DNA from 3 places in the Paenibacillus sp. LC231 genome. Region 1 is predicted to be linked to each of the others. Evidence: riboswitches for the same ligand, from Rfam matches in the RefSeq annotation. Region 1 holds a riboswitch; each other region holds the start of a gene.
The links. A riboswitch is a leader RNA that binds a small molecule or an ion and turns the genes downstream of it on or off. The one in region 1 is predicted to bind thiamine pyrophosphate.

Region 1 (7,476 bases):
GCAGACTCTTTTCGATTTCACCAATCCTTTAATCAAACCGCACGTCGCCAATGCCGAACCATGGAAAATATCCGGCTGCGGCATAAGCGAAAGCGGCCGCAACTGCAAGTAATCCTATAACCAGAAGATCATAGCGTGAATAACGCGACGGGTAATAATACGTTCGGGACTTCGCCTGATCGCCATCGAATTGCTTGGCCTCCATCGCGGCGGCCACCCGATGGGCCCGGCGGATGCTCTGTGCCAGCAGCGGCACCACATACAGTCCTGCGCGGTTCACCATGCCGCGAATTCCGCGGATCGGGCGGACTCCTCGTACCTTCAAGGCTTGGCGGCGGATCACATATTCCTCCCACACCATGGGCAGCAGCCGGATCGAAGCCATGAAGCTGTAAGCATACTTGGGTGCAAGCCTCAACTTCTGCATCAGGCTGTAGAATAAATCCACCGAGGACGTTGTCGTCACGAGCAGCAGCCCCTCCGAGGCAAAGGCAATTCCCTTAAAGCCCAAATGCAGCCCTCGGTAGAAGCTTTCTTCCGATACCCGGAACAACCCCCACTCCCACCAGATCGTTTCTCCCTTACCGAACAGCATCATGGAAGAGGCGGACGATATGAAGGCAAGCAGAAACGGAATGAAGAACAACAGCATTTTCCACGGCTTCACCCCGCTGAGCACCACGAGACAGACCATAAAGATCAACGCCTGGTACAAAACAAAATCAAGATCATGGGTTAACACCGTCATGAAAAACAGCGCACAGATCAGACCCAGCTTCACCACCGGATTCGCCCGGTGCAGCCAAGTGATCCGTACGGGGTTCCATATGTTCATGCATTCACCCCCGTGAGGCGATGATCGGCCGTGGTTAGATTTTCGCGAGTCTCATCAGTGCCATTCACTCCGCCCGCCTCCCGTCCGGATTCCGTCCCGGTACACCAGCGCGGGGAAGGCATGCTCGAGGTCAGTTGTCCCTCGCGGATTTCCCATATATGCGTGGCGACCCGCTGGGCGACCTCCATTTCATGCGTCACCATGAGAATGGCGGTTCCCGCACGGCGCAGCTTCTCGCACATCTCCAGAATCGCGAATGTATTCCGCGCATCCTGTCCGAAGGTCGGCTCATCCAGAAGCAGGACGAACGGCTGTCTTGCCATGGCCGTAGCCACGCTCAAGCGGCGCTTTTGGCCTGTCGACAGCTGGTACGGATGCCTGGCCTCCAAGCCATTCAATCCGAAACGTTCAAGACAGCGCTCGGCCTGCGCCTTCGCTTCCTCCGGCGGCACATGATCCACCAGCAGCGAGTAAACCACCTCATCGCCGATGCGCTCCGTCAGGAATTGAAGCTCCGGATTCTGAAACACGAATCCGATTTGGCGCAGCTGCTGCTCTCTCTTCTTCCGCACCTTCCTGCGCTTGCCCTGAATGACCTCTTCCCGGCAGAGCATGTAGGTCCCTTCGGCGCGAAGCAGCCCCATCAAACTGAGCAGCAGCGAGCTTTTGCCTGCTCCGTTCGGACCTACCACCGCAATGAATTGTCCCGGAAACACCTCGGCCGAAGGGAGGCTAATGACCGGTTTATCCCATCTCATTCCCCTGAAATTCGCCAGGTGAATGACAGGCTCCCCACGTTGAGCATACGGCGGAGCAGCCTCATGCAGGAGATTACGATTACCCTGCTCATCGCCAAGCGCATCGACCGGAGCAAACAGCTCTCTGCCCGCCCGGGTCTGCGCATAATCTTCCCATACGCCGGGATACCAGATTCCATAAGCTTGGAGTTCCCGCTCGTATTCTGCGAATATCGCTGCTGGAGGACCTTCGCCCAGAATCACGCCATCCGGGCTGAACAGCACGACACGATCCACGTATCTGGCCATTTCTTCGATCCGGTGCTCCACGATGATCAGTGTCCGCCCATCCGATACGGCCTTCACCGCGGACCAGATTTGCTCCCTTCCTTCCGGGTCGAGCAAGGCAGATGGCTCGTCTAGGAACAGCACCTCCGGCTCCAGCAGCAGAGCCGAAGCCAGCGCTAACCTTTGCTTCATGCCTTGGGACAGATGCCCGATCGGCATATGAAGCTCCTCAAGATCAAGCCCCACCTCGCGGAGCGCCGCTTGCATCCTCTCCTTCATCTCATCGCGCGGAACACTTAGATTTTCCAGTACGAAAGCCAGCTCTTCATCCACGTACGGCATGCAGAACTGGGTATCCGGATCTTGAAATACATACCCCCAAGAGCGCGGAACCAGCTGCGACTCGCATTTCATCGGCACCTCCGTTGCGCGGGGAATCATCCCGCTAAGCACCTGCAGCAGCGTGGATTTGCCGCAGCCGCTCGGACCGAGCAGCAGCACCTTCTCCCCGCGGACAGCCGAGAAGGAGAGGTCTTTGAACATCAGTCGTTCCTCGCCCGGATACTTCAGACGCAATCCCTCCACATACACGGCCGGTTCCGGAACCATCTCAGCGGACTGAGCCGGAACCAGGCTAACCGTGGCATTAGACATGGCGCGGATCATCCAGTGCTTCGTAATCCTTCTTCGACGCAGGACGCAGCAGGGATGTGACGCCCGTGCGGTCCAAGGCTTTGGCCAGCAAGAGCATGAGCAGGCCTGCAATGACGGCACCGCTGAGTACCCGCATACCGTATTTGGCCAGGAACATCCACGTCTGCAGGTCATCGGTATAGCTGTAATAGAAGTCCATGATCATCGATCCGATGGCTGCGCCTGCTCCGGCAATCGCCAGCGTCCACGCCGAGGTGCTCCGATAACGGAACGCCGCGAATACCAGTTCTGCCCCAAGTCCTTGAATGAGCCCATACAGCAGCAGAGTCAATCCCCAGCCGCTGCCAAACAGCACTTCCACGTGGGCAGCCGCCACTTCCGCAATGATGGCCACTCCCGGCTTACGGATTAGCAAGTAAGCAAGCGTGGCTGCAGCGAACCACATTCCGTATAACAACTCATCCGCTTCAAAGAACAGCGGTTTTAACAGATTGTAAACCGAACCCCAGAAGTGATAAATGACGCCAAGCACCAGCGATACCAGCACCGTCACCAAAATATCGCTTAACCGCAGCCCTTTTCGGGGCTGAACCCCCAACTTCTCTTGCATAGATGTTCCCATAACCACACATTCCCCTCTCCACCTCTATTTTTGTGTAAAAACAACAAAAAACCGTCTGGAAAAACGCGCAGACGGAAAAATAGGCCCTATGTAGGCAGGGTCGGATATTCTCTACGCTGGCATTACCCAGTTCAGATTAACGGTCAACAGCGGATAACAGCTGCAATCTCAGCCTGATTCACTCAAGCCCCCGTATTCCCTATTCGGTTTCATGTTAATCTTAAAATACACATTCGTTCTCCAATTAGCAAGAACCTTTTTTCAAAAATGGCTATTTATTGATTTCCAGCTCATTCTATGTCAATATCAGAGTGATTGGCTTTTCCACCAACGTTTATTGCTGACACCTATGCACAAAGGAGAATGACATGGCTAAACAATTGCTGCGTCTGATGACTGAGCTGTCCTCCCGCAAGTGGCTGTCCCGAATCATGGGGCATTGTTCCCACAGCCGGCTGAGCCGTCATCTAATACCTGCATTCATACGAATTTATCAAATTCCGGCCCATGAAGCGGAGAAAGAAATCCACGAATACCGCTCACTGAACGAATTCTTTTCCCGCCGGTTAAAAATAGGCCTGCGCGCCATAGATGACACCGCCGATGCCATGGTAAGCCCCGTCGATGCCACGATATCGGCGATGTGCGCCGTCAACGCCGGCACCATTCTGAGCGTCAAGGGACAGGATTATACCCTGAGCGAGCTGCTCGCCAAATCACCGAGAATGGAAAACTACATCAACGGTTATGCATTTGTATTGTATTTAAGCCCAACCGACTATCATCGCATTCATTCCCCTGTAACCGGTGTTCAGGCGGAAAGCGAGCATTTAAAGGGACGCGTTTACCCCGTGAACGATTTTGCGATGACCCATATCCGGCATGTGCTCAGCCGTAATGAGCGCCTCATTACCTATATTGCGCATGAGTTCGGCGAAGTTGCCGTCGTGAAGGTCGGAGCCATGAACGTAAGCAGCATCCGTTATGCCGACGAGAACGTGAAGAAATACGAGATCGGCGATGAACTCGCGTACTTTGAATTCGGCTCTACCGTCGTGCTTCTGACAGAGAACGGCACGTTTACTCCGCGCGGTGACCTGGAACCCGGCTCCAAGGTGAAGATGGGAGAGCTGCTTGGTTTGCTTCACCCGTCCCCGACCAGAAAAGGGTAACTCCATTCACCTTACCAAGCTTCACCAAGCATCGCATGACAAGTTAAGGCCATGAATCATTCGCTGCATGAATGATTAACGCCGGTCCAGCATCCGATAAACGATCCGCTGAAACAGCCGATCCGGCAGTACGCCCTTGATCCATGCGGTCAGCCGCGTACCTCTGGGCAGCGTATAGCGGAACCTCGGTTTGGACATGGACGCAATGTTTGCCACAAGCCTGGCTACCTCCTGCGGATCTCCGCTTCCCCTGGCTGTCCGCTCGGAATAGTCCAGCACGCCCTTCAGCAGACCGCTGTAGGGTGATCCTTCCTTTACCGTAAGCTCCCCAAAACTTTTATTCCAGATCGGCGTGCCATAGGCACCGGGCTGAATCAGTACGACATCGATGCCAAAGGGCATCAACTCCATGGACAGGCTCTCGCCGAACCCCTCCAGCGCAAATTTGGATGCCGCATAGGGACCATAACCCGGAAAGCCGACCACGCCGCTAATGCTGCTCATGAGAATGATTTTGGATCGTCCGGTCTTGCGCAGCAGCGGGAGCATATGCTGCGTTACCGATACGGTCCCGAAAAAATTCGTCTCCAACTGCTTGCGCCAGCCGCTGAGCGGTACTTCCTCCACCATGCCGCCTACCGCTTCGCCGGCGTTGTTCACCAGCACGTCCAAGCGGCCGAACTTCTGCTCTAACTCCCAAGCAGCAGCCTTGACATGTTCCTCTGAGCATATATCCAGCTGGAATACGTGAATGCGTTCGACAACATCTGCTTTTTCGGCTCGGGTCAACAGCTCTGCAGCCGCCTCCGGCCTGCGCAGACCCGCTGCCACGTCATAGCCCGCTTTTGCCAGCTCCAAGCTGATGAGCAGTCCGAACCCGCTCGACGCGCCCGTGATCAGCGCAACCATTCCTGCTCCCGCCGTTACCACCGAAACACCGCTTGGTCCGCCATTGCCACTTTACCCTTCACACCCTTCACCCTTCCGTTATCCGAACTGCCTGTCCGGTCCATTACAACCCTACGATTCGCGCTTTATACATATCCCTAATATAACAAATTTCCGTAATGCCAACAGAGTCCCTATCCGTATATGCATCCTTTTACAACGTAATCAGACATACTCCCTATTCCCATGTGCATCCATTAAATAGAACCACAAAGTGGAGCCTATGCTTCGATGCTTATTCCAAATACTTTGCGGGGACCCCAATACAAAATGCCCCACAAAGTGGAGCCTATGCTTCGATGCTTATTCCAAATACTTTGCGGGGACCCCAATACATATCAAAAAAGGGAGCCATTTAGCTCCCTTCGTTCATCCAGAAAAAAGCGTATATGATAACGGGATTCCACGTCCCCGTATGTAGGCCTAAGTCTCGTTAAAACCACACATTCTGATGATCCTGAGTCGTTGTCTTCATGCGGCGCAAGCGATTTCTGAAAATACCGCAGCCACCGCGACTGAAGAAACGTCCACGCACCCGTCTTCTTGGGCTCATTCCTCTCTCCCCCCTTCATAAGAAAAACGTCTATCGACGTACTCGCATAGAAGACAGACCGCATTTAGCGGAAGTTTTTCTTGCGATATCAGGAAGGCTCATGCTTCGAATTTATACTTTCTGATATCTTAAAATGAAGCTGTATGTCGTTTTTACCCTAAATCGCTTGCTATGAAACCCATTTGCCCTTCGACCCACCAGGTAAGTTATGGAAGGGCGGGAAATCACCGAATCTCGGATGGGCTCTTGCCCGTATACTGCTTAAATTGCCGGCTGAAAAAGAATATATCCCGGTAACCCAGCGCGTCGGCTACCTCCGTTACGTTCATCCCTTGATGCAGCAGCAGATGCTGCGCCCGCTCGATCCGCATCTGAATAATGTAGGATTGTACCGGCGTGCCGATCAGCTCCTTGAACTTGATCGAGAAGTAACGGGGGGACAACCCCGCTCTGGCCGCCAAATCCTCGACCCGATGGGGAACACCCGGGTGCTGGCGGACGTAATTCGCGATTTCATGGATCGCCTCGGACAGCTGATTGCTTGCTTTTTTGACCACCGGCTCAGCGAGATCTGCACGCAGCAGATGAATCATCAGCTGTTTCAGAATTAGCTGCCCCTCCTCCAATGATCCATAGGGCTTGTCCAGATACAAACGCACATAGCGTGCAAGCAAATATTCGAAATCCATCGTTTCCGTCAGCTTGCGATAAGATGCCGGAATCTGTTGGACCGGGTCAGTCACGTCAAAATGGATATATGTCAATACGAGCGGCTTCTGCGGATTGTGCGTCGCGCTCGTATGATCTCCTGGACGGAACAGGAAGCAGCTTCCTTTTCCCACGGCAAAGGGCTCGTCATTAAGCTCGACCGTGCCTTCGCCGCTCCATACATAGAACAAATCGTAGTTCTGCATGGGCCTTTCGCGTTTTTGCCATTTCCAGCCCGGCTCGCACACGATTTTGGCAAGCGCAGGCATGATTATAAACGAAGACGGCGATGCATTCAGCATCTCGTCATAACCCCCTCATCTCATTCAAAAATTGACCTCTTTTCCATCATACCCGTTTTTTATGTTTTTTGCATGTCCCGCCATGCCTGCGCCATCCGGGCAACCCCTTCTTCGATGCTGGATATGCCGAGATGCGAGAAGCCGAAGCAGGCGGCAGGCGGTCCGGGCGTACGATGATAGGCCGCTACATCCCGAAACATGACGCCGCGCTTGCGGGCAGCTTCCTGGAACAGGGCATAATCTTCCGCGGAGCGCAGCCAATTCGCGTAAACATGCAGGCCGGCATCGCCGGGATGAAGACGAAACAGTTCGGAGGCATGGGTATCCATCGCCTGGCGAAGCGCCCCATATCGTGCGCCGTACAGCCGGGTCATTCTTCTAAGATGCCGACCGTATCCTCCCCGTACAATAAAGCGCGCCAGCGCGCGCTGCTCCAATACGGATGGTGAGATCGGCTCATACAGAGCCTTGGCCTGCACGACCGCCTCAACCAGGCTTGGGGGCAGCACGGCATACCCGATGCGGAGCCCGGTGAACATCGTTTTGGAGAACGAACCGACGAAGATGACACGTCCCTCGTTATCCAGCATCCGCAGGGGCTCAATCGGCTTGCCGCCCCACCGGAACTCGCTGTCGTAATCATCCTCGATAATAAAG
Region 2 (7,476 bases), on a different contig from region 1:
ATCCACGATGGGCTGCATATAGCTCGTAAACTGCTTATGTAAAATGATACTTACCATATCGTAATGCTCCATCTGCAGTTCGAACTTCTGCATAGGGGTCCACGAATGCCGGATTTGCGGAGCTTCTCCGCCGGTAACACAGAAGGACAGCTCTTGACGAATCTTCAGCGGAAGGGGCTGCAGACACTTCATCATGGAGATCAGGTCCGCGCGTACCTTGTAGTTTACAGCACAACCCTCATTGTTCTCTTGTACCGCGTAGCCGTTCACTGCCAGCAACTGAATAAGCTCTCCACTTGCAGGCTTCATATGAATGGTCCCCTGGTCCTCAATCGGTTCAAAGGTGCTGCAATTGTCGCAAATCATGTTCGTCCTCCTTGGCAAGCTAGCTCTCACTATGCTTCTTATCGGCATTTTGAATATGATTTCTTTGCATTTTATGGATTTTATATCGAATTTATGACCTATTTTAAGAGAAATGCGCAAGATTCGTACAATGATTACGCCAAATTCTACAAAAATCGACTTATATTGCTTTTAACAACGTATTGTCAATACGATGGTCATACTTGATCTACTCAACCTTTTGATCCAAAAGCTGCAGCAGCATCGTCCGCTCCACATCAAAATGCCAAGGGGCGTTCCGTTCCTTCGCCGCATACATCGCGGCATCGGCGCGGCCAATCAGCTCCTGATCATTTCTGGCATGATCCGGATAAACCGCAATGCCGATACTCGGTGTGGTTCGGACTTCATGCCCTTCCAATTCGTACGGCTCGCTAAGCATCGTCCAGATCTCCTCCGCCATCCAGATCAGCTCCTGATCCTCACCAGCCGGATGGATCATGACGGTGAATTCGTCTCCTCCTAAACGGGAAACCAAAACTCCCTTAGACTCAAGGGATTGAAGCCGGTCTGCAACCTTTCGTATCAACAAATCGCCGGCACGGTGGCCGTATCGGTCATTGACTCGTTTGAAACGATTCATATCCATATACAGCAAGCCTACACGGGAACCTGCGCGGTCCGCCTCCTTCAGCGAGCTCGCCAGCCTTGCATTAAAATAACGGCGATTATACAGCCCCGTCAGATCATCACGATGTGCCAGGGCTTCACTCTGCATCAGACTCTCATGCAGTCGGTCAAACAAGCGATCGTTCTCGAACTGGATTAAAATCTGCCTGAACAGAATCAGGATCACGCACAGGGATAGGCCGGTAAACAGTCCAGTCCACCCTCCAAACCACTGCGCCATAAGGGCAAACATCCCGCCAAGCACGCTGTAGGGAAGCAGGTACCTTACGATCAGGCTTCCGACTGAACGCGGCTCCCGCTCGCCAACGGATGGTTTACGGGAATTAGGAGCGGACTGCCCACCTGCGAAACTAATGATTAATACCGATATCGTATAGAGTGGATACAGATAGGAACGAACCTCGATACCCATCAGATCAACGAGATAGATGTACAGGACATCTCCGGCAATATAAGCGCTTCCGCCAAGACATAACAGAATGGCCGCCCTTTTCCCTAACAGTCCGGTATTAAAATACAACACCAGCGTAAAAAAATAAGTACTATTGCGCACAGGGGATACAGCATGTCCACCCAAAGGTTTCCCCATACTGCCTCATGGGCCAGCCCCTGAAGCTCAGGCTTGATGAAATATTCCCACCCTACTGTCATGACGGCTATGCCAACAATCACAATATCCAGCATAAACCGGAGTCCCCGAAACGATCCTTGAACATGCCGGAATAAATAAATGAGAGAACTTGCGAACAAAATGAGTTCAAGTCCCCAGAATAAGTGGGCTAGGATCGGAGAGAAAGCGCTCTCTTTTCCAAACCAAACATAACAAGCGTGAATGATTCGTGCCGCTGCATCCCCCATTAATCCGAGACTCACAATAAGCCAAAATCTGCGAAGATGAACCTCATAACGCCGACTAATCCGCATTAAATAAACGGAGGCGGCTGCAGGAGGAATAATGACTAGAACACGCTGAAGCGATAAAGCCTCAGGCATCCACAGAGCAATCATGATCTGAATGAATGCATATATCATGTCGAGTCGAATCCACAGATGATCTGCTGGAGTTGGACTCATAAGCATTCCTCCTCGGCCAAAAGGTAAGCTGGATCACTTTCATATGTTAGGTCTTTTGAATTAATCTTTCTATTTCTCATGATACTTTTTACCCACTCAAAAGTAAAGATGAGGAAATGAAAGAAAAATCATCTTTATCAGCCCCTGCATGAACACAACTCCCACTTGACGTATAGGGATTATGTGATAACATTTCAGTCATATCTCATATAGATCGGAAAGGGTGTTGAACCATGTCACAGAAACGCTTAGATCATGTCGGTATTGTTGTCCGGGACCTTGAAGCTACAATCGCCTTCTATACATCCGTAGTCGGACTAGAACTAAAGAATCGTCTGACCCATACGAATGGCGTCATCCAGCTGGCGTTCCTCGGGTTTAACGGCAGCAACGAGACGGAAGTCGAGCTTATTCAGGGATACAGCGACACGCTGCCAGCGGAGGGCACCGTTCATCATTTTGCAGTCAGCACGGACAACATTGAAGAGGAATATGCCCGGGTTCAAGGACTTGACGTTCCTCACTTGGACGAGGAAATCGTGACGCTCCCGAATGGTTTCCGTTATTTCTTCGTACATGGTCCCGAAGGGGAATGGATTGAGTTCTTCCAGCGCTAACCTCTACGTAGAAGCCTTATTCAAATACTTTATCTCGTGAAAGGTTCATAGGATCAATTAATGTTTCCCATTGCATAAGTGTTCTAAGCAAAGACCTGCCCCGTTCGTACCTCTTCGAACTAGACAGGTCCGGTGTGTTAGGACTATAATAGCGGATGTAATGATCGAAACTTCATAAATACCGGGGGAGCTGGGATATGGCCGGCTGAGAGTGTATCCGATATGATACTGACCCTTACACCTGATCTGGGTAATGCCAGCGTAGGAAGCCCATGTTTGCGGCAGCTGTTTATTTGCCGTGGTATACACTTACGCCGTCATGCGTCCTGATATCATCAGGGCGTTTTTTTTGTGGAGTTGCGAGGTAATAGAAAGAGAACTTAAAGGAGAGAAGAAACGATGAAGAAGGGAAGATGGATTCCGCTGCTTCTCGCTTGCGTCCTGCTTATGGTCGCGTCCGGATGCGGTACAAGCGAACAGAACAAGAAGACAGGTGCCGAAGGCGAAGGCAGTCAGACTTCCGGGAAACTCCGTGACGTGCAGCTGATGCTCGATTGGTCCGCCAATACGAATCACACCGGCCTGTATGCAGCGAAGGAGCTTGGGTATTATGAGGAAGAAGGGCTTAATGTCCAGATCGTCCAGCCGGGAGCAGGCGGTACGGATACGCTGGTCGCATCCGGAAAAGTGCCTTTTGGCATCAGTTATCAGGAAGGCGTAACGCTGGCCAGAACCCAAGGATTGCCGCTCGTTTCCATTGCAGCGATCATTCAGCATAATACGTCCGGCTTTGCCGCCCCCAAGGACAAAGGCATCGTGAAGGCAGGCGATTTTGAAGGAAAATCCTATGGCGGCTGGGGCTCACCTGTGGAGGAAGCCGTCATGAAATCCATCATGGAGATCGATGGCGCCGATGTCAGCAAGGTGAATATGGTCAATATGGGCGATGCCGATTATTTTACGGCCGTCAAACGCGACATTGATTTTGCCTGGATCTTCTATGCTTGGACGGGGATTGAAGCCGAGCTTCGCAATGAACCGCTTGACATGATTTATGTGAAGGACTACTCCGAGCAGCTTGATTATTACACACCGGTAATCGTGACGAACGAGAAGCTGATCCAGGAGGACCCTGAGCTTATCAAAGCGTTCATGCGGGCGACTTCAAAAGGATACGACTATGCGATTCAACATCCTGAAGATGCGGCAGCTCTGCTTACGAAGGCGGTTCCTGACTTGGATGCCGAACTGGTTCTCGCCAGCCAGAAATGGCTGAGCCCCCGTTATCAGGATGATGCATCCCGCTGGGGCGAACAGAAAGCCGAAGTATGGTCGGGATATGCAGACTGGATGTTTGAGCGTAAGCTGCTGGAGAAGGAACTTGATGCGGACCGCGCATTCACCAATGATTTTTTACCGGAGCAGTCATAAGGTTATTTCTATTTAAAAAGAAGAGAGTCGGCCTTGCAGCAGGCTGCCTCTCTTCCATTACATTATAGCTTGCACGAAAGGATGAGTTTACATGGCGAATACACTTTTGAGCATTCAAGTGATACCGAGAACGCCAAACGGGGCCGACAGCATCCCTTATGTAGATGAAGCGATTAAGGTCATTCAGGAATCAGGCGTGAAATACGAGGTTCATGCACTCGAAACGACCATGGAAGGTGAGCTCGCCGAGCTGCTCAAGATCGTTGAGCGCATGCATGAAGCGCTGGTGAATGCGGGAAGTCCCAGCATCATATCCCAAGTCAAAATCGCCCATCACCCCAGCGGCATCAGCATGGATAAGCTGACTGAGAAATACCGTCCATGAGAAGCTGGTGGAGTTCGGTTTGGCCGCCCGTGGTGGCGGTCCTCTTCTTTTTGGTGGCATGGCAGGCCGCAGTATCCATATTCGACATTGAACCTTTTATTCTGCCTGCGCCGACGGCCATCGGGCATGAGGCCGTTACCGGAGCTTCCGGTCTCTTCCAGCATACAGCGGCTACCCTGCAATTAACCCTGGTCGGATTTATGATCGGTACGGCGATCGGTCTAGTCATCTCGCTGGCACTGCACATGGTGCCTTTTCTCAAAACCGCTCTTTATCCGCTTCTTATTCTTAGCCAGAATGTGCCGACAATCGCCCTAGCCCCGCTTCTCATGATTTGGTTCGGCTTCGGCATGCTGCCCAAGGTTATCGTGATTACGCTGGTCTGCTTCTTCCCCGTCGCTGTTGCGGCCCTGGACGGACTGGCCCGTACTGACCGAACCATGATGAATTACATGCAGATGGCGGGGGCTACCTCATGGCAAATTTTCAGCAAGCTGGAGCTGCCACATGCCCTTCCCTCCATCTTCTCCGGGATTCGAATTGCGGCTACCTATTCGGTCATGGGTGCGGTTATCGGGGAATGGATCGGCTCGGACCGGGGAATCGGCTACTACATGATGCTGCAAAAATCCGGCTATCGCACGGATCGGGTGTTTGTTGCCATCCTGGTCATCGTCCTGCTCAGCCTGCTGATGGTGCTGCTGATCACTCTGCTGGAGAAGCGGCTCATCCGCTGGAATCGAAAAGGTTGAGTCCCAGTGAATAGACGTTTCGAATCTTATATGATAGGAGGCCATTTGTCGATATGACACATCAAGTACCCCTGACGGTCCAGGACGGGGCTGACCCGTCGGCTACGTCGGTCTCAACCGCACCTGCCCTCGAGGTTCGCAGCCTTCGAAAAACCTTCCGCGACCGGCGCAGCGAAGTGCATGTGCTGGATGGCCTTTCGCTTCAAGTACAGCCCGGGGAATTCGTCTCCTTGATCGGTCCTTCAGGCAGCGGAAAGAGCACCCTCTTCCATATCATTGGGGGGTTAACAGCTCCGGATGCGGGCTCTGTCCTCATGGATGGTCAGGACGTGACCGGGGAAAAAGGCCGCATCGCCTATATGCCTCAACAGCCGGCCCTGTTCCCTTGGCGTACGGTGGAGGACAATGTGCTCCTTCCCGAAGAGCTGCGAGGCACCTCGAAAGCCACTGCCAGGGAACATGCCCGCAGCTGGATGGAACGTGCCGGACTCAGCGGCTTCGAAAAGGCATATCCGCACACCCTCTCTGGAGGAATGCAGCAGCGGGCAGCTTTTCTGCGCGCACTGATGAGTCCGCAGGAAGTTATGTGCCTGGACGAACCGTTCAGTGCATTGGATGCGTTAACGCGCAGTGATATGCAGCGCTGGCTGCTCGATATCTGGGAGGATACGCGCCGTTCGGTGCTGATGATTACCCACCATATCGAGGAGGCGCTGCTCCTCTCGGACAGCATCTATATCCTGTCAGCACGGCCCGGAACCATCTTGAAACGGGTAAAAGTCCCTTTCTCTCGACCGCGCCGGGAAAACATCCTGATGGATCCGTCCTTCATCGCATTAAAAACCGAAATTTCCGCCATCATGCGGGAAGAACAGCACAAGCGCTGACCGATGAAGGCCAGCGCAATACATACATCCATGATGTTCGTGGAAGCTTACAAGCGAGGTGATGTAACGATGAAATCATTCATGCAGAGTGAAGCGAATTCCCCCCTGATCGACACTCATATTCATCTGGACAGTTATGCGTTATCCGATCAACAAGCGATTCTCGCGGATATCCGCCATCATGAGGTTCAATCCGTCATCTCTGTCTCCATGCATCTGGCTTCCTGCAAGCGAAACCTGGAGCTGGCCCGGCAGTACGGACCGATGGTGCGGCCGGCTTTCGGTTATCATCCGGAGCAGCCCCTCCCTTCCTCTGACGAAACCGAAGAGCTGCTGGATTGGATGGCAGAGCATGCCGATGAGATGGTTGCCGTAGGAGAGGTGGGTCTCCCCTATTACGCCAGGCTGGAGGCTGAATCGGAAGGCCGACCCTGGGATAACCGCCCTTACGCCTATCTGTTGGAGCAATTTATAGCTTTTGCTAAGAAGCATCATAAACCGGTGATTCTGCACGCTGTATATGAAGATGCGGATATCGCATGTGATTTGCTCGAAAAATACGGCGTCACTCGTGCCCATTTTCATTGGTTTAAGCGCTCCCGTGACACCTTGCAGCGGATGGCAAATAACGGATACTATATTTCCTTTACACCCGACATCCTCTATGAGGAAGAAATTCGTGCTATGGCAAGTAGGTATCCGGATCATCTCGTCATGACCGAAACCGATGGACCTTGGCCGTTCGAAGGTCCATTCACCGGACAGATGACCCATCCTCGGTTGACGGCTTCTGTGGCTTCGGCATGGGCTGAGCTTAAGGGGCTGTCCATACTTGAAGCCCGCAGGATTTTATATGAGAACGCCGCGAGACTTTACCGTCTATAAAAAAGAATCTTCATGCAGTTCAAGTCGGTTGCTTAGGCAATCGGCTTGTTCTCTTTAAGAAGAAATCGGTTATATTGATTAATCAACTCATCAAGCACGATCGATTGTCTGAGGACTTTAGGATGATTAAAATCACGATACCGCTGCTTCATCTTATGAAGCTTATGCCGTTCTTGCTCGATACTAAACTTTATGCCTTCCTTCGTTTCCATGACTTTATATCCTCCCCTCATGTAATATTTTATGCTTTAATGTAAAATTATAGGATGTTCAATATTAGACATCAGAAATATGACATGGAGGGGCTTATTTCTGTTATTCACGCCAAAAAACCACAATGCCAACCGCAGCATTGTGGTTCTTTGGTTCCATTATTTAACGTACTTAATTAACGTACTTATTTAACATAC
Region 3 (7,476 bases), on a different contig from region 1:
GATCGGCTTGAATGCCGGCACCGCCGCCGCTGTCAGACCCCGCAATCGTCAGTGCCCGAGGAACGTGAGACTTGCTCATCGTGCGCCACCTGCAGCGGACGCTTCCGCTTCCCGGACAGCGGCATAGCCCTCCAGCGAGCCTGGATGAAGCTTTGCCAGCTCATCCAGGAAAGCAATCGGGAAGCTTCCCGGTCCCGGGGCCGCGGTTCGCTCTGCAGCTCCGCCGCCGCGGCCCCGGAGAGGGCCGGCCCCGCCGTACCGGCAAGCAGCAGGTTTGCTTCTACTGCGGCAAAGGCACCCAGCACCGAGGTCAGCAGGCACCCTGCCCCGGTCACCTTCGTGAGCAGAACATCCCCGCCGGTAATGATACGTACCTCGTTTCCATCGGTAATCACGTCCTCTTCACCGGTAATGGCCACGATCGTGCCTACTTCGCGCGCAGCCCGCACAGCCAGTTCGGCATGATCACTGCCGGTGCTGTTGCCAGCGTCTACGCCTTTGATCTCGCGGGCCTCTCCGGCAAGGTGAGCGACTTCAGCCGCATTCCCGCGCACGAGCGATACCTTCACTTCGCTTAGGATCCGCAGCGCCGACTCCGTTCGAAAACGGGTCGCTCCCGCACCGACCGGGTCCAGCAGGACCGGTACGCCGTGTGCGTTCGCCGATTGTCCGGCTATGATCATCGCATCTACAAGCTCGCGGTTCAGCGTGCCGATGTTCAATACGAGCGCGCCCGCGATGGCGGCCATATCCGCCACTTCCTCCGGCGCGTAAGCCATGACCGGCGACGCGCCCAGCGCGTACAAGCCGTTAGCCGTAAAATTCGTAACCACCACGTTCGTCATGTTGTGAACGAGGGGGCTCGTCTGCCGCACTTTTGTTAAAAGCGCCGAAACCTCTTTTTCCCATGTATGCATATGAATCAGCCTCTCTTCGCTATATTGGAATTTATGAGCTAGTTAGGTCTCCTTACAGCACCGCAGCCTGCAGCGGCACCGGCCATTCCTCCTGCTTATAAGCCATATCCCAAAACATATACTCCAGCTGGCAGCTCAGCATAAAATGCTCCTTCATCCGTTCTCGCTCGGCTGCCGTCGCACGCTCCGCCCATTCATCGACACGGCTGCAGAACTTGGCTGTCACGTCTTCCCCCCGGTTGCCGTAGAAATAAATCCAATCGTAGAACGGATGGGATTCATCCGGCTTCACTTCATCCAGCAGCTTGCGGCCAATCTCCAGGTAGGTCCACGGGCAAGGCAGCAGTACGGCCATAATCTCGCCCAGACTGCCCTCATGCGCCACCGTCAGCATATGACGGATATAGTGATGCGCGGACGGAGCCAGCGGATAGCCTTGAAGCTCTTCGTAGGTCACCCCGGCGGCTGCGCAAAAATTCTGATGCGGATGCACCTCGCTATGCAGAATGAATGAGATTTGTTCGTTAAAGGTTGCGATCTCTTCGCGGCTGGTCGATTTGGATATGGCGATGCCGTAAATTCGCATGTAGGCGTTCAAATACTCAAAATCCTGCTTCACATAGTGAATCAGCTGTTCCCGCGATAATTTACCTTCGGCAATGCCTCTCACAAAGGGATGATCGAAGATTGCTTGAAAAATGCCTCCCGCCTGCTGACGGAGCTCTTGCGTAAAACTCATTTTTGTCCCCACCTCCAACATATTGAAGAGCAGGAAGTCCATAAGACACGACTTTCCAGGCAACGCTAAAAAGCCGCCCCGAAAACTGGAGCGGCTTCGTCAACAAGCCCGAGTGCGCCAAAAACGCACCAAGACCTTATATACGAAGGCTCCACTTTCCTACGCTAGTACGAACTAGATCAGGTTCAAAGGGTCCAAGATACGCTCTTGTCTCAGCCGCTAACGGCTCCCCTAGTGGACTTCCTATTCTTTTGTCTAATACTGTACATAGGTTTGTAGATGCTGTCAAACGTTAACGGTTCGCGGACAGAACCCCATGTGCGAAATCTTCCGTGATCGGTGGATCATGATGTTGTACGGTGGCAGAGGTCTTTCGCGAATAAAAAACGCCGGCTACCCGACACTTGTTTCAGAAACACTGACGCTGGGTTGTCATGTATTCCCCTACATAATGAGTACATAAACGTTATTCAAAAAAATGAAGTTTAAAGGAGCGAGCTTATTTATGACGAACCCATCAAAAGCGGTTAAACCCATTCCGGAGGGCTACACCTCCGTGACACCATGGATTATCTCAAGAAACTCCGCAGCGCTGATTGAATTCCTGGAGCAGGCTTTTCAAGCCGAAGAGTTAGCCCGCGTCTATGTTGGCGATAGTGTCATCGGCCATGCCGAGGTGCGAATCGGAGATTCCGTCGTGATGATGTTTGACGCGAAGCCGGAATGGCCGGATAGCCCGGCGTACCTCCGCTTATATGTTGAGGATTGCGATGCTGCTTACCAGCAAGCGCTCGCCGCAGGAGCCGTCTCGGTGACGGAACCAACGAGTTTGTTCTTCGGCGACCGGGTGGGACGGGTACGGGACCCGTTCGGCAACTTATGGTGGATTCAGACGCGAATGGAGGACCTGACGCCCGAGGAGATGGAACGACGCGCCCAAGACCCGGAATACATGAAGGCAATGACCTATGTGGCTGGAGCGGAAATCGTGGTGAAGATTTCGTAACAAGGTGAATTGAAGCAAAAGCGTTATTTCAGGCAGAGCATGGGTGGATTCGGTGTCCCAGGGGTATGCTTGGATGGCTGTCGATTATGATCGATGTAGGGACCGGGTAACTCAGAGTAGCTATGGTTTAGAGGTAGAAACCGAGGGAACACAGAGTATGTAGCTGAGGCTACTGCTGGGATTGGTGCTACTGCTGGGCTGGGTGCTACTGCTGGGCTGGGTGCTACTGCTGGGATTGGTGCTACTGCTGGGATTGGTGCTACTGCTGGGATTGGTGCTACTGCTGGGATTGGTGCTACTGCTGGGATTGAGGCTACTGCTGGGCTTGGTGCGACTGCTGTCTTGTTGCTACTGCTGGGATTGAGGCTACTGCTGGGCTTGGTGCGACTGCTGGGCTTGGTGCTATTACTGATCTTGATGCGGCTACTAGTCTTAATGCGACTTGCTCGAGGCAAACGGACTTAGGATCCGTTATTTAGCCAAATGGGTGTTATTTTCGAGTGCTAGCGGACACCAGATACGCTATTCATAGAATATGATGGCAAATAGGCACCTTATTGAGGTAATAAGAGATCCTGTGTCCGTTAGTTGTAAGAATTGGGACCGAATCAGGCAAATAAAGGAACTGGTGTCCGTTAACAGGTGGCCTTGGTGCTAACTGCTGGGATTGAGGCACTGCTGGGCTTGGTGCTACTGCTGGACTTGGTGTTACTACTGGGATTGGTGTTACTGCTGGACTTGGTGTTACTACTGGACTTGGTGTTACTGCTGGACTTGATGCTACTGCTGGGCTTGGTGCTATTACTGATCTTGATGCGGCTACTAGTCTTAGTGCGACTTGCTCGAGGCAAACGGACTTAGGATACGTTATTTAGCCAAATGGGTGTTATTTTCGAGTGAAAGCGGACAACAGATACGTTATTCATAGAATATGATGGCAAATAGGCACCTTATTGAGGTAATAAGAGATCCTGTGTCCGCTAGATTTAAGAATTTGGACCAAATTAGGAAAATAAAGGAACTGGTGTCCGTTAACAGGTGGCCTTGGTGCTAACTACAGGTGTTGAGGCTACTATTTGTATTGGTGCTACTACTGATCTTGGTACTACTGCTGGGATTGGTGTTACTGCTGATCTTGGGCTACTGCTGGTATTGGTACTACAGCAGTGATTGATGCTACTGCTCGACGGCAATCGGACTGAGGATACGTTATTTAGCCAAATGGGTGTTATTTTCGAGTGAAAGCGGACAACAGATACGTTATTCATAGAATATGATGGCAAATAGGCACCTTTTTGCGCTAATAAGGGATCCTGTGTCCGTTAGATTTAGGAATTGGAGGCGAATCAGGCAAATAAGGGAACTGGTGTCCGTTAACAGGTGGCCTTGGTGCTAAAAGGTATTGAGGCTACTTCTAGGCTTCTGCTGGTCTTAGTGCTACTGCTGATCTTGGTGCTACCTGCTATTATTGGAGCTACTCCTGGTATTGCTGGTATTGTTGCTACTGCTGTATTGGAGCTACTGCTGGGCTTGGTGCGACTTGCTCAAGGCAAGCGGACTGAGGATACGTTATTTAGCTAAAAAGGCGTAATTTTCGAGAGCTAACGGACACCAGATACGTTATTTCTAGAATATGATGGCAAATAGGCACCTTTTTGCGGTAATAAGGGATCCTATGTCCGTTAGTTTTAAGAATTGGAGGCCAATCAGGCAAATAAGGGAACTGGTGTCCGTTAACAGAGAGCCTTGTTACTAACTGTTGGATTGATGCTACTACTGATCTTGGTGAGACTACTGATCTTGGTGCGACTAACTGGTCTTAGTGCAACTGCTGGAATTGGTGCTACTTGCTACTACTGGGCTTGGTGCTACTGTTGGGCTTGGTGCTTTGGTGCTACTGCCGATTGCCGACGTGGTGCTACTGCCTACACGCGATACTGCCTACGCGCGATGCTGACCACGCTGCGATGCGACGATGTTGGCTATGCTATGATTGCCGACGTAGTGGTACTGCCTACACGCGATACTACCTACGCGCGTCGCTAGCGACGCTGCGTTGCTGCCGACGCTGCGATACTATCCACGCTGCGATGCAAAAAAAGGAGGCATCCCTCAAGATCTAAAATCTTTTGGAATGCCTCCTTTATGCTTTTCCTAGCATCATCCGCTATACGACAATACTAGCCTGCTGCATTCGTCTTCATTCATTACTGAATGCCGTAAAACTCCTGAAGCTGGTCAATCATCAGATTCGCTGCCAGGATGCCGCCTGCTGTATTCCAGATGGCATCGTCCACTTTGTGGGTTTGACCGTTCTTAACGACGTTCAGGTTTTTCCACAGCGGATCGTTGATCCATTCCTGCTCGGTTTGGTTGGCTCCGCCATCCCCGGTTTCATAAGTGAAGTAGAACAGTCTGTCGGCTTCCACCTCAGGTAAACGCTCCTTCGTGATCTCGTCAACGAAATCGTCCTTGGCGTTCTTGGTCATGTCGTTGCGAGCGATGCCGATTTTATCGAAAATAACGCCCGAGAACGTATTGGTGTGGTATACACGTGTCTTGCCAGCCATGAAACGGACCACGGAGACGGTCTCGTCCAGCTTGCTTCCGGCCTTCTCTTTGAAATCCTGAATCCGCTTGTCGTATGCAGCCAATAGCTCTTCGCCTTCGGATACCTTGTTCAGCGCTTTGGCATACAGCTCAAAATTGTTCTGCCACTCGCCGCGCAGATCCTCAGCAAAAACAGTCGGCGCGATCGCCTTCAATTGCTCGTATACTTTCTCCTGACGCATCTTGTTGCCGATAATCAGGTCCGGCTGCAGGCCGGCGATCAGCTCGATGTTCGGCTGGCTCTCTTCCCCGACAACGGTAACGCCTTCCATCTGGTCTTTAATATGCGGATACCAAGGGTCCCCTGTCCAGGATCTAACGGCACCTACAGGCTTCACGCCCAATGCGAGAAGCGCCTCGGTTCCTTCGTTCGTAAGGACGACCACCTTTTGAGGCGTTCCTTTGATCGTCTCCGTCCCCATGGCATGCGTAACTTCATACGATTCGCCGCCGGCTGCAGCGCCGCTGTTGCCCTCTGCGGTTTTCGTTGTGTCGCTGCCCGCGTTGTTTGCATTTTCTTTTGCTGGGCTTGCTCCGCACCCGGCAAGAATCACGATCATGATGAGAGCCAGCAAACTAAACTTGAGGCCTCTCGTTGGTTTATGTGCCACTTTTTTTCCCATTCCTATCTAAATCCCCCTTATGTCATATCCCTCTACTTGAAAATCATTATCAATCACTGATTCAAAACTATAAAGGGTTTCATGAAAAATATCAAGATATTTATGAGAATGATTATCAAGCTCATTGACAGATGGGGTCCCTTCACCTAAAATTCATATGAACTTAATTATTCATGGACTTAAGAAAGTGAGTATATATGCGCGTATTCGGACTATTCATATCGCTGTTGGCGCTGGCTGCTGCCGTCATGGGCAGCATCGCATTTGGAGTAACGAACATACCTCTTCATCAGGTATGGGATTCGTTCACTCACTTCAACGGGAGCAACGAGCATCTGATCATTCTCACAGCAAGACTGCCCCGGGCGCTCATTGCGCTTGCCGTAGGAGCATCCCTGGCTGTTGCGGGTGCGCTCATGCAAGTCATCACGCGCAATCCGATTGCATCGCCCAGCACGCTGGGCGTGAACTCCGGTGCCGCCTTTTTCATTATAATGTCGGCGGGTTGGCTGGGCATCAGCGGACTCCAATCCCTTACCTGGGTCGCGCTGATCGGAGCCGCGGTAAGCGGCGGTATTGTGTTTTTCCTGGGCAGCATCGGCAGGGACGGCATGACGCCGGTAAAAATCACCCTCGCGGGTGCCTCCATAGCTGCTTTCTTCCATTCCCTAACGCAGGGATTGATGCTCTCCGACGGCAAAATGTTCGACCAGGTGCTGGTATGGCTGGTCGGTTCGGTAGCCGGACGCGATTTGAACCAACTCGCAGCCGTGTGGCCGTACATGACCGTTGGCATGCTGGCTGCACTCCTGCTGGGCCGTCATCTGAACGCCCTCTCCATGGGTGACGACATCGCCCAGAGCCTTGGGCAAAAAACAGCCCTCATTAAGCTGTTAGCGGCAGCGGCCGTTATATTGCTGGCTGGAGGTTCCGTTGCCGCTGCTGGACCCATCGCATTCGTCGGAATCATCATCCCGCATATCGTTCGGTATTTAATAGGAAATGATTATCGCTGGATTCTGCCTTACAGCGCGGTGCTGGGCGCACTTCTGCTGGTGACGGCCGATCTCGGTTCCCGATATATTGCCATGCCGAAGGAAGTCCCGGTTGGCGTGATGACCGCAATCATCGGCGTGCCGTTCTTCGTGTACATAGCCAGGAAAGGAAGACGAGCACAATGAGTAAACACCGCATATTCCGCTCCAGGAACGCGAAAGTATCGTTTATGCTGGAGAGAAGAACACTATGGGTATGCCTGATCCTATTCGTGCTTTGCATCGCCGCCATGATTATTAGCACAGGAACGGGAAGCCAGTTTGTTTCGCCGCTTCATGTCATAAAGGCATTGTTCGGCAATGCTCCGCCCATGGAGCAGGTCATCGTCATGCAGCTGAGGCTGCCCCGAATTATTATCGCCGTGCTGATCGGTGCCGCTCTCGCGGTGGCTGGGGCTATTCTGCAGGGCGTCATCCGCAATCCCCTGGCCTCCCCCGATGTCATCGGCATAACGGAGGGAGCATCGCTTGGGGCGGTTCTCTTCATCTTCATATTCACAGGCACCGTATCGATCCATTGGATGCC

Region 2: linked by a shared signal. The riboswitch ahead of AK95_RS22755 (ABC transporter substrate-binding protein) and the one ahead of AK95_RS24070 (ECF transporter S component) in region 1 are both predicted to bind thiamine pyrophosphate.
Region 3: linked by a shared signal. The riboswitch ahead of tenA (thiaminase II) and the one ahead of AK95_RS24070 (ECF transporter S component) in region 1 are both predicted to bind thiamine pyrophosphate.

Annotation. Positions count from the first base shown of each region.
Region 1 is NZ_JFOM01000044.1:95,783-103,258, reverse strand. It holds gene AK95_RS24080 (energy-coupling factor transporter transmembrane component T family protein) at 29-835, opposite strand; gene AK95_RS24075 (ABC transporter ATP-binding protein) at 832-2,514, opposite strand; gene AK95_RS24070 (ECF transporter S component) at 2,507-3,136, opposite strand; TPP riboswitch at 3,228-3,340, opposite strand; gene asd (archaetidylserine decarboxylase) at 3,505-4,308, shown strand; gene AK95_RS24060 (SDR family oxidoreductase) at 4,384-5,217, opposite strand; gene AK95_RS24055 (helix-turn-helix domain-containing protein) at 6,034-6,819, opposite strand; gene pdxR (MocR-like pyridoxine biosynthesis transcription factor PdxR) at 6,879-7,476, opposite strand, start outside.
Region 2 is NZ_JFOM01000037.1:352,927-360,402, forward strand. It holds gene AK95_RS22740 (EAL domain-containing protein) at 1-366, opposite strand, end outside; gene AK95_RS22745 (GGDEF domain-containing protein) at 575-1,624, opposite strand; gene AK95_RS34965 (hypothetical protein) at 1,531-2,109, opposite strand; gene AK95_RS22750 (VOC family protein) at 2,343-2,726, shown strand; TPP riboswitch at 2,900-3,011, shown strand; gene AK95_RS22755 (ABC transporter substrate-binding protein) at 3,126-4,157, shown strand; gene AK95_RS22760 (MTH1187 family thiamine-binding protein) at 4,249-4,542, shown strand; gene AK95_RS22765 (ABC transporter permease) at 4,539-5,294, shown strand; gene AK95_RS22770 (ABC transporter ATP-binding protein) at 5,348-6,181, shown strand; gene AK95_RS22775 (TatD family hydrolase) at 6,251-7,066, shown strand; gene AK95_RS22780 (aspartyl-phosphate phosphatase Spo0E family protein) at 7,099-7,278, opposite strand; gene AK95_RS22785 (extracellular solute-binding protein) at 7,464-7,476, opposite strand, start outside.
Region 3 is NZ_JFOM01000026.1:235,681-243,156, forward strand. It holds gene thiD (bifunctional hydroxymethylpyrimidine kinase/phosphomethylpyrimidine kinase) at 1-79, opposite strand, end outside; partial or broken gene thiM (hydroxyethylthiazole kinase) at 76-917, opposite strand; gene tenA (thiaminase II) at 970-1,656, opposite strand; TPP riboswitch at 1,796-1,899, opposite strand; gene AK95_RS18230 (VOC family protein) at 2,162-2,662, shown strand; gene AK95_RS18245 (hypothetical protein) at 4,052-4,243, shown strand; gene AK95_RS18250 (ABC transporter substrate-binding protein) at 4,870-5,895, opposite strand; gene AK95_RS18255 (FecCD family ABC transporter permease) at 6,093-7,076, shown strand; gene AK95_RS18260 (FecCD family ABC transporter permease) at 7,073-7,476, shown strand, end outside.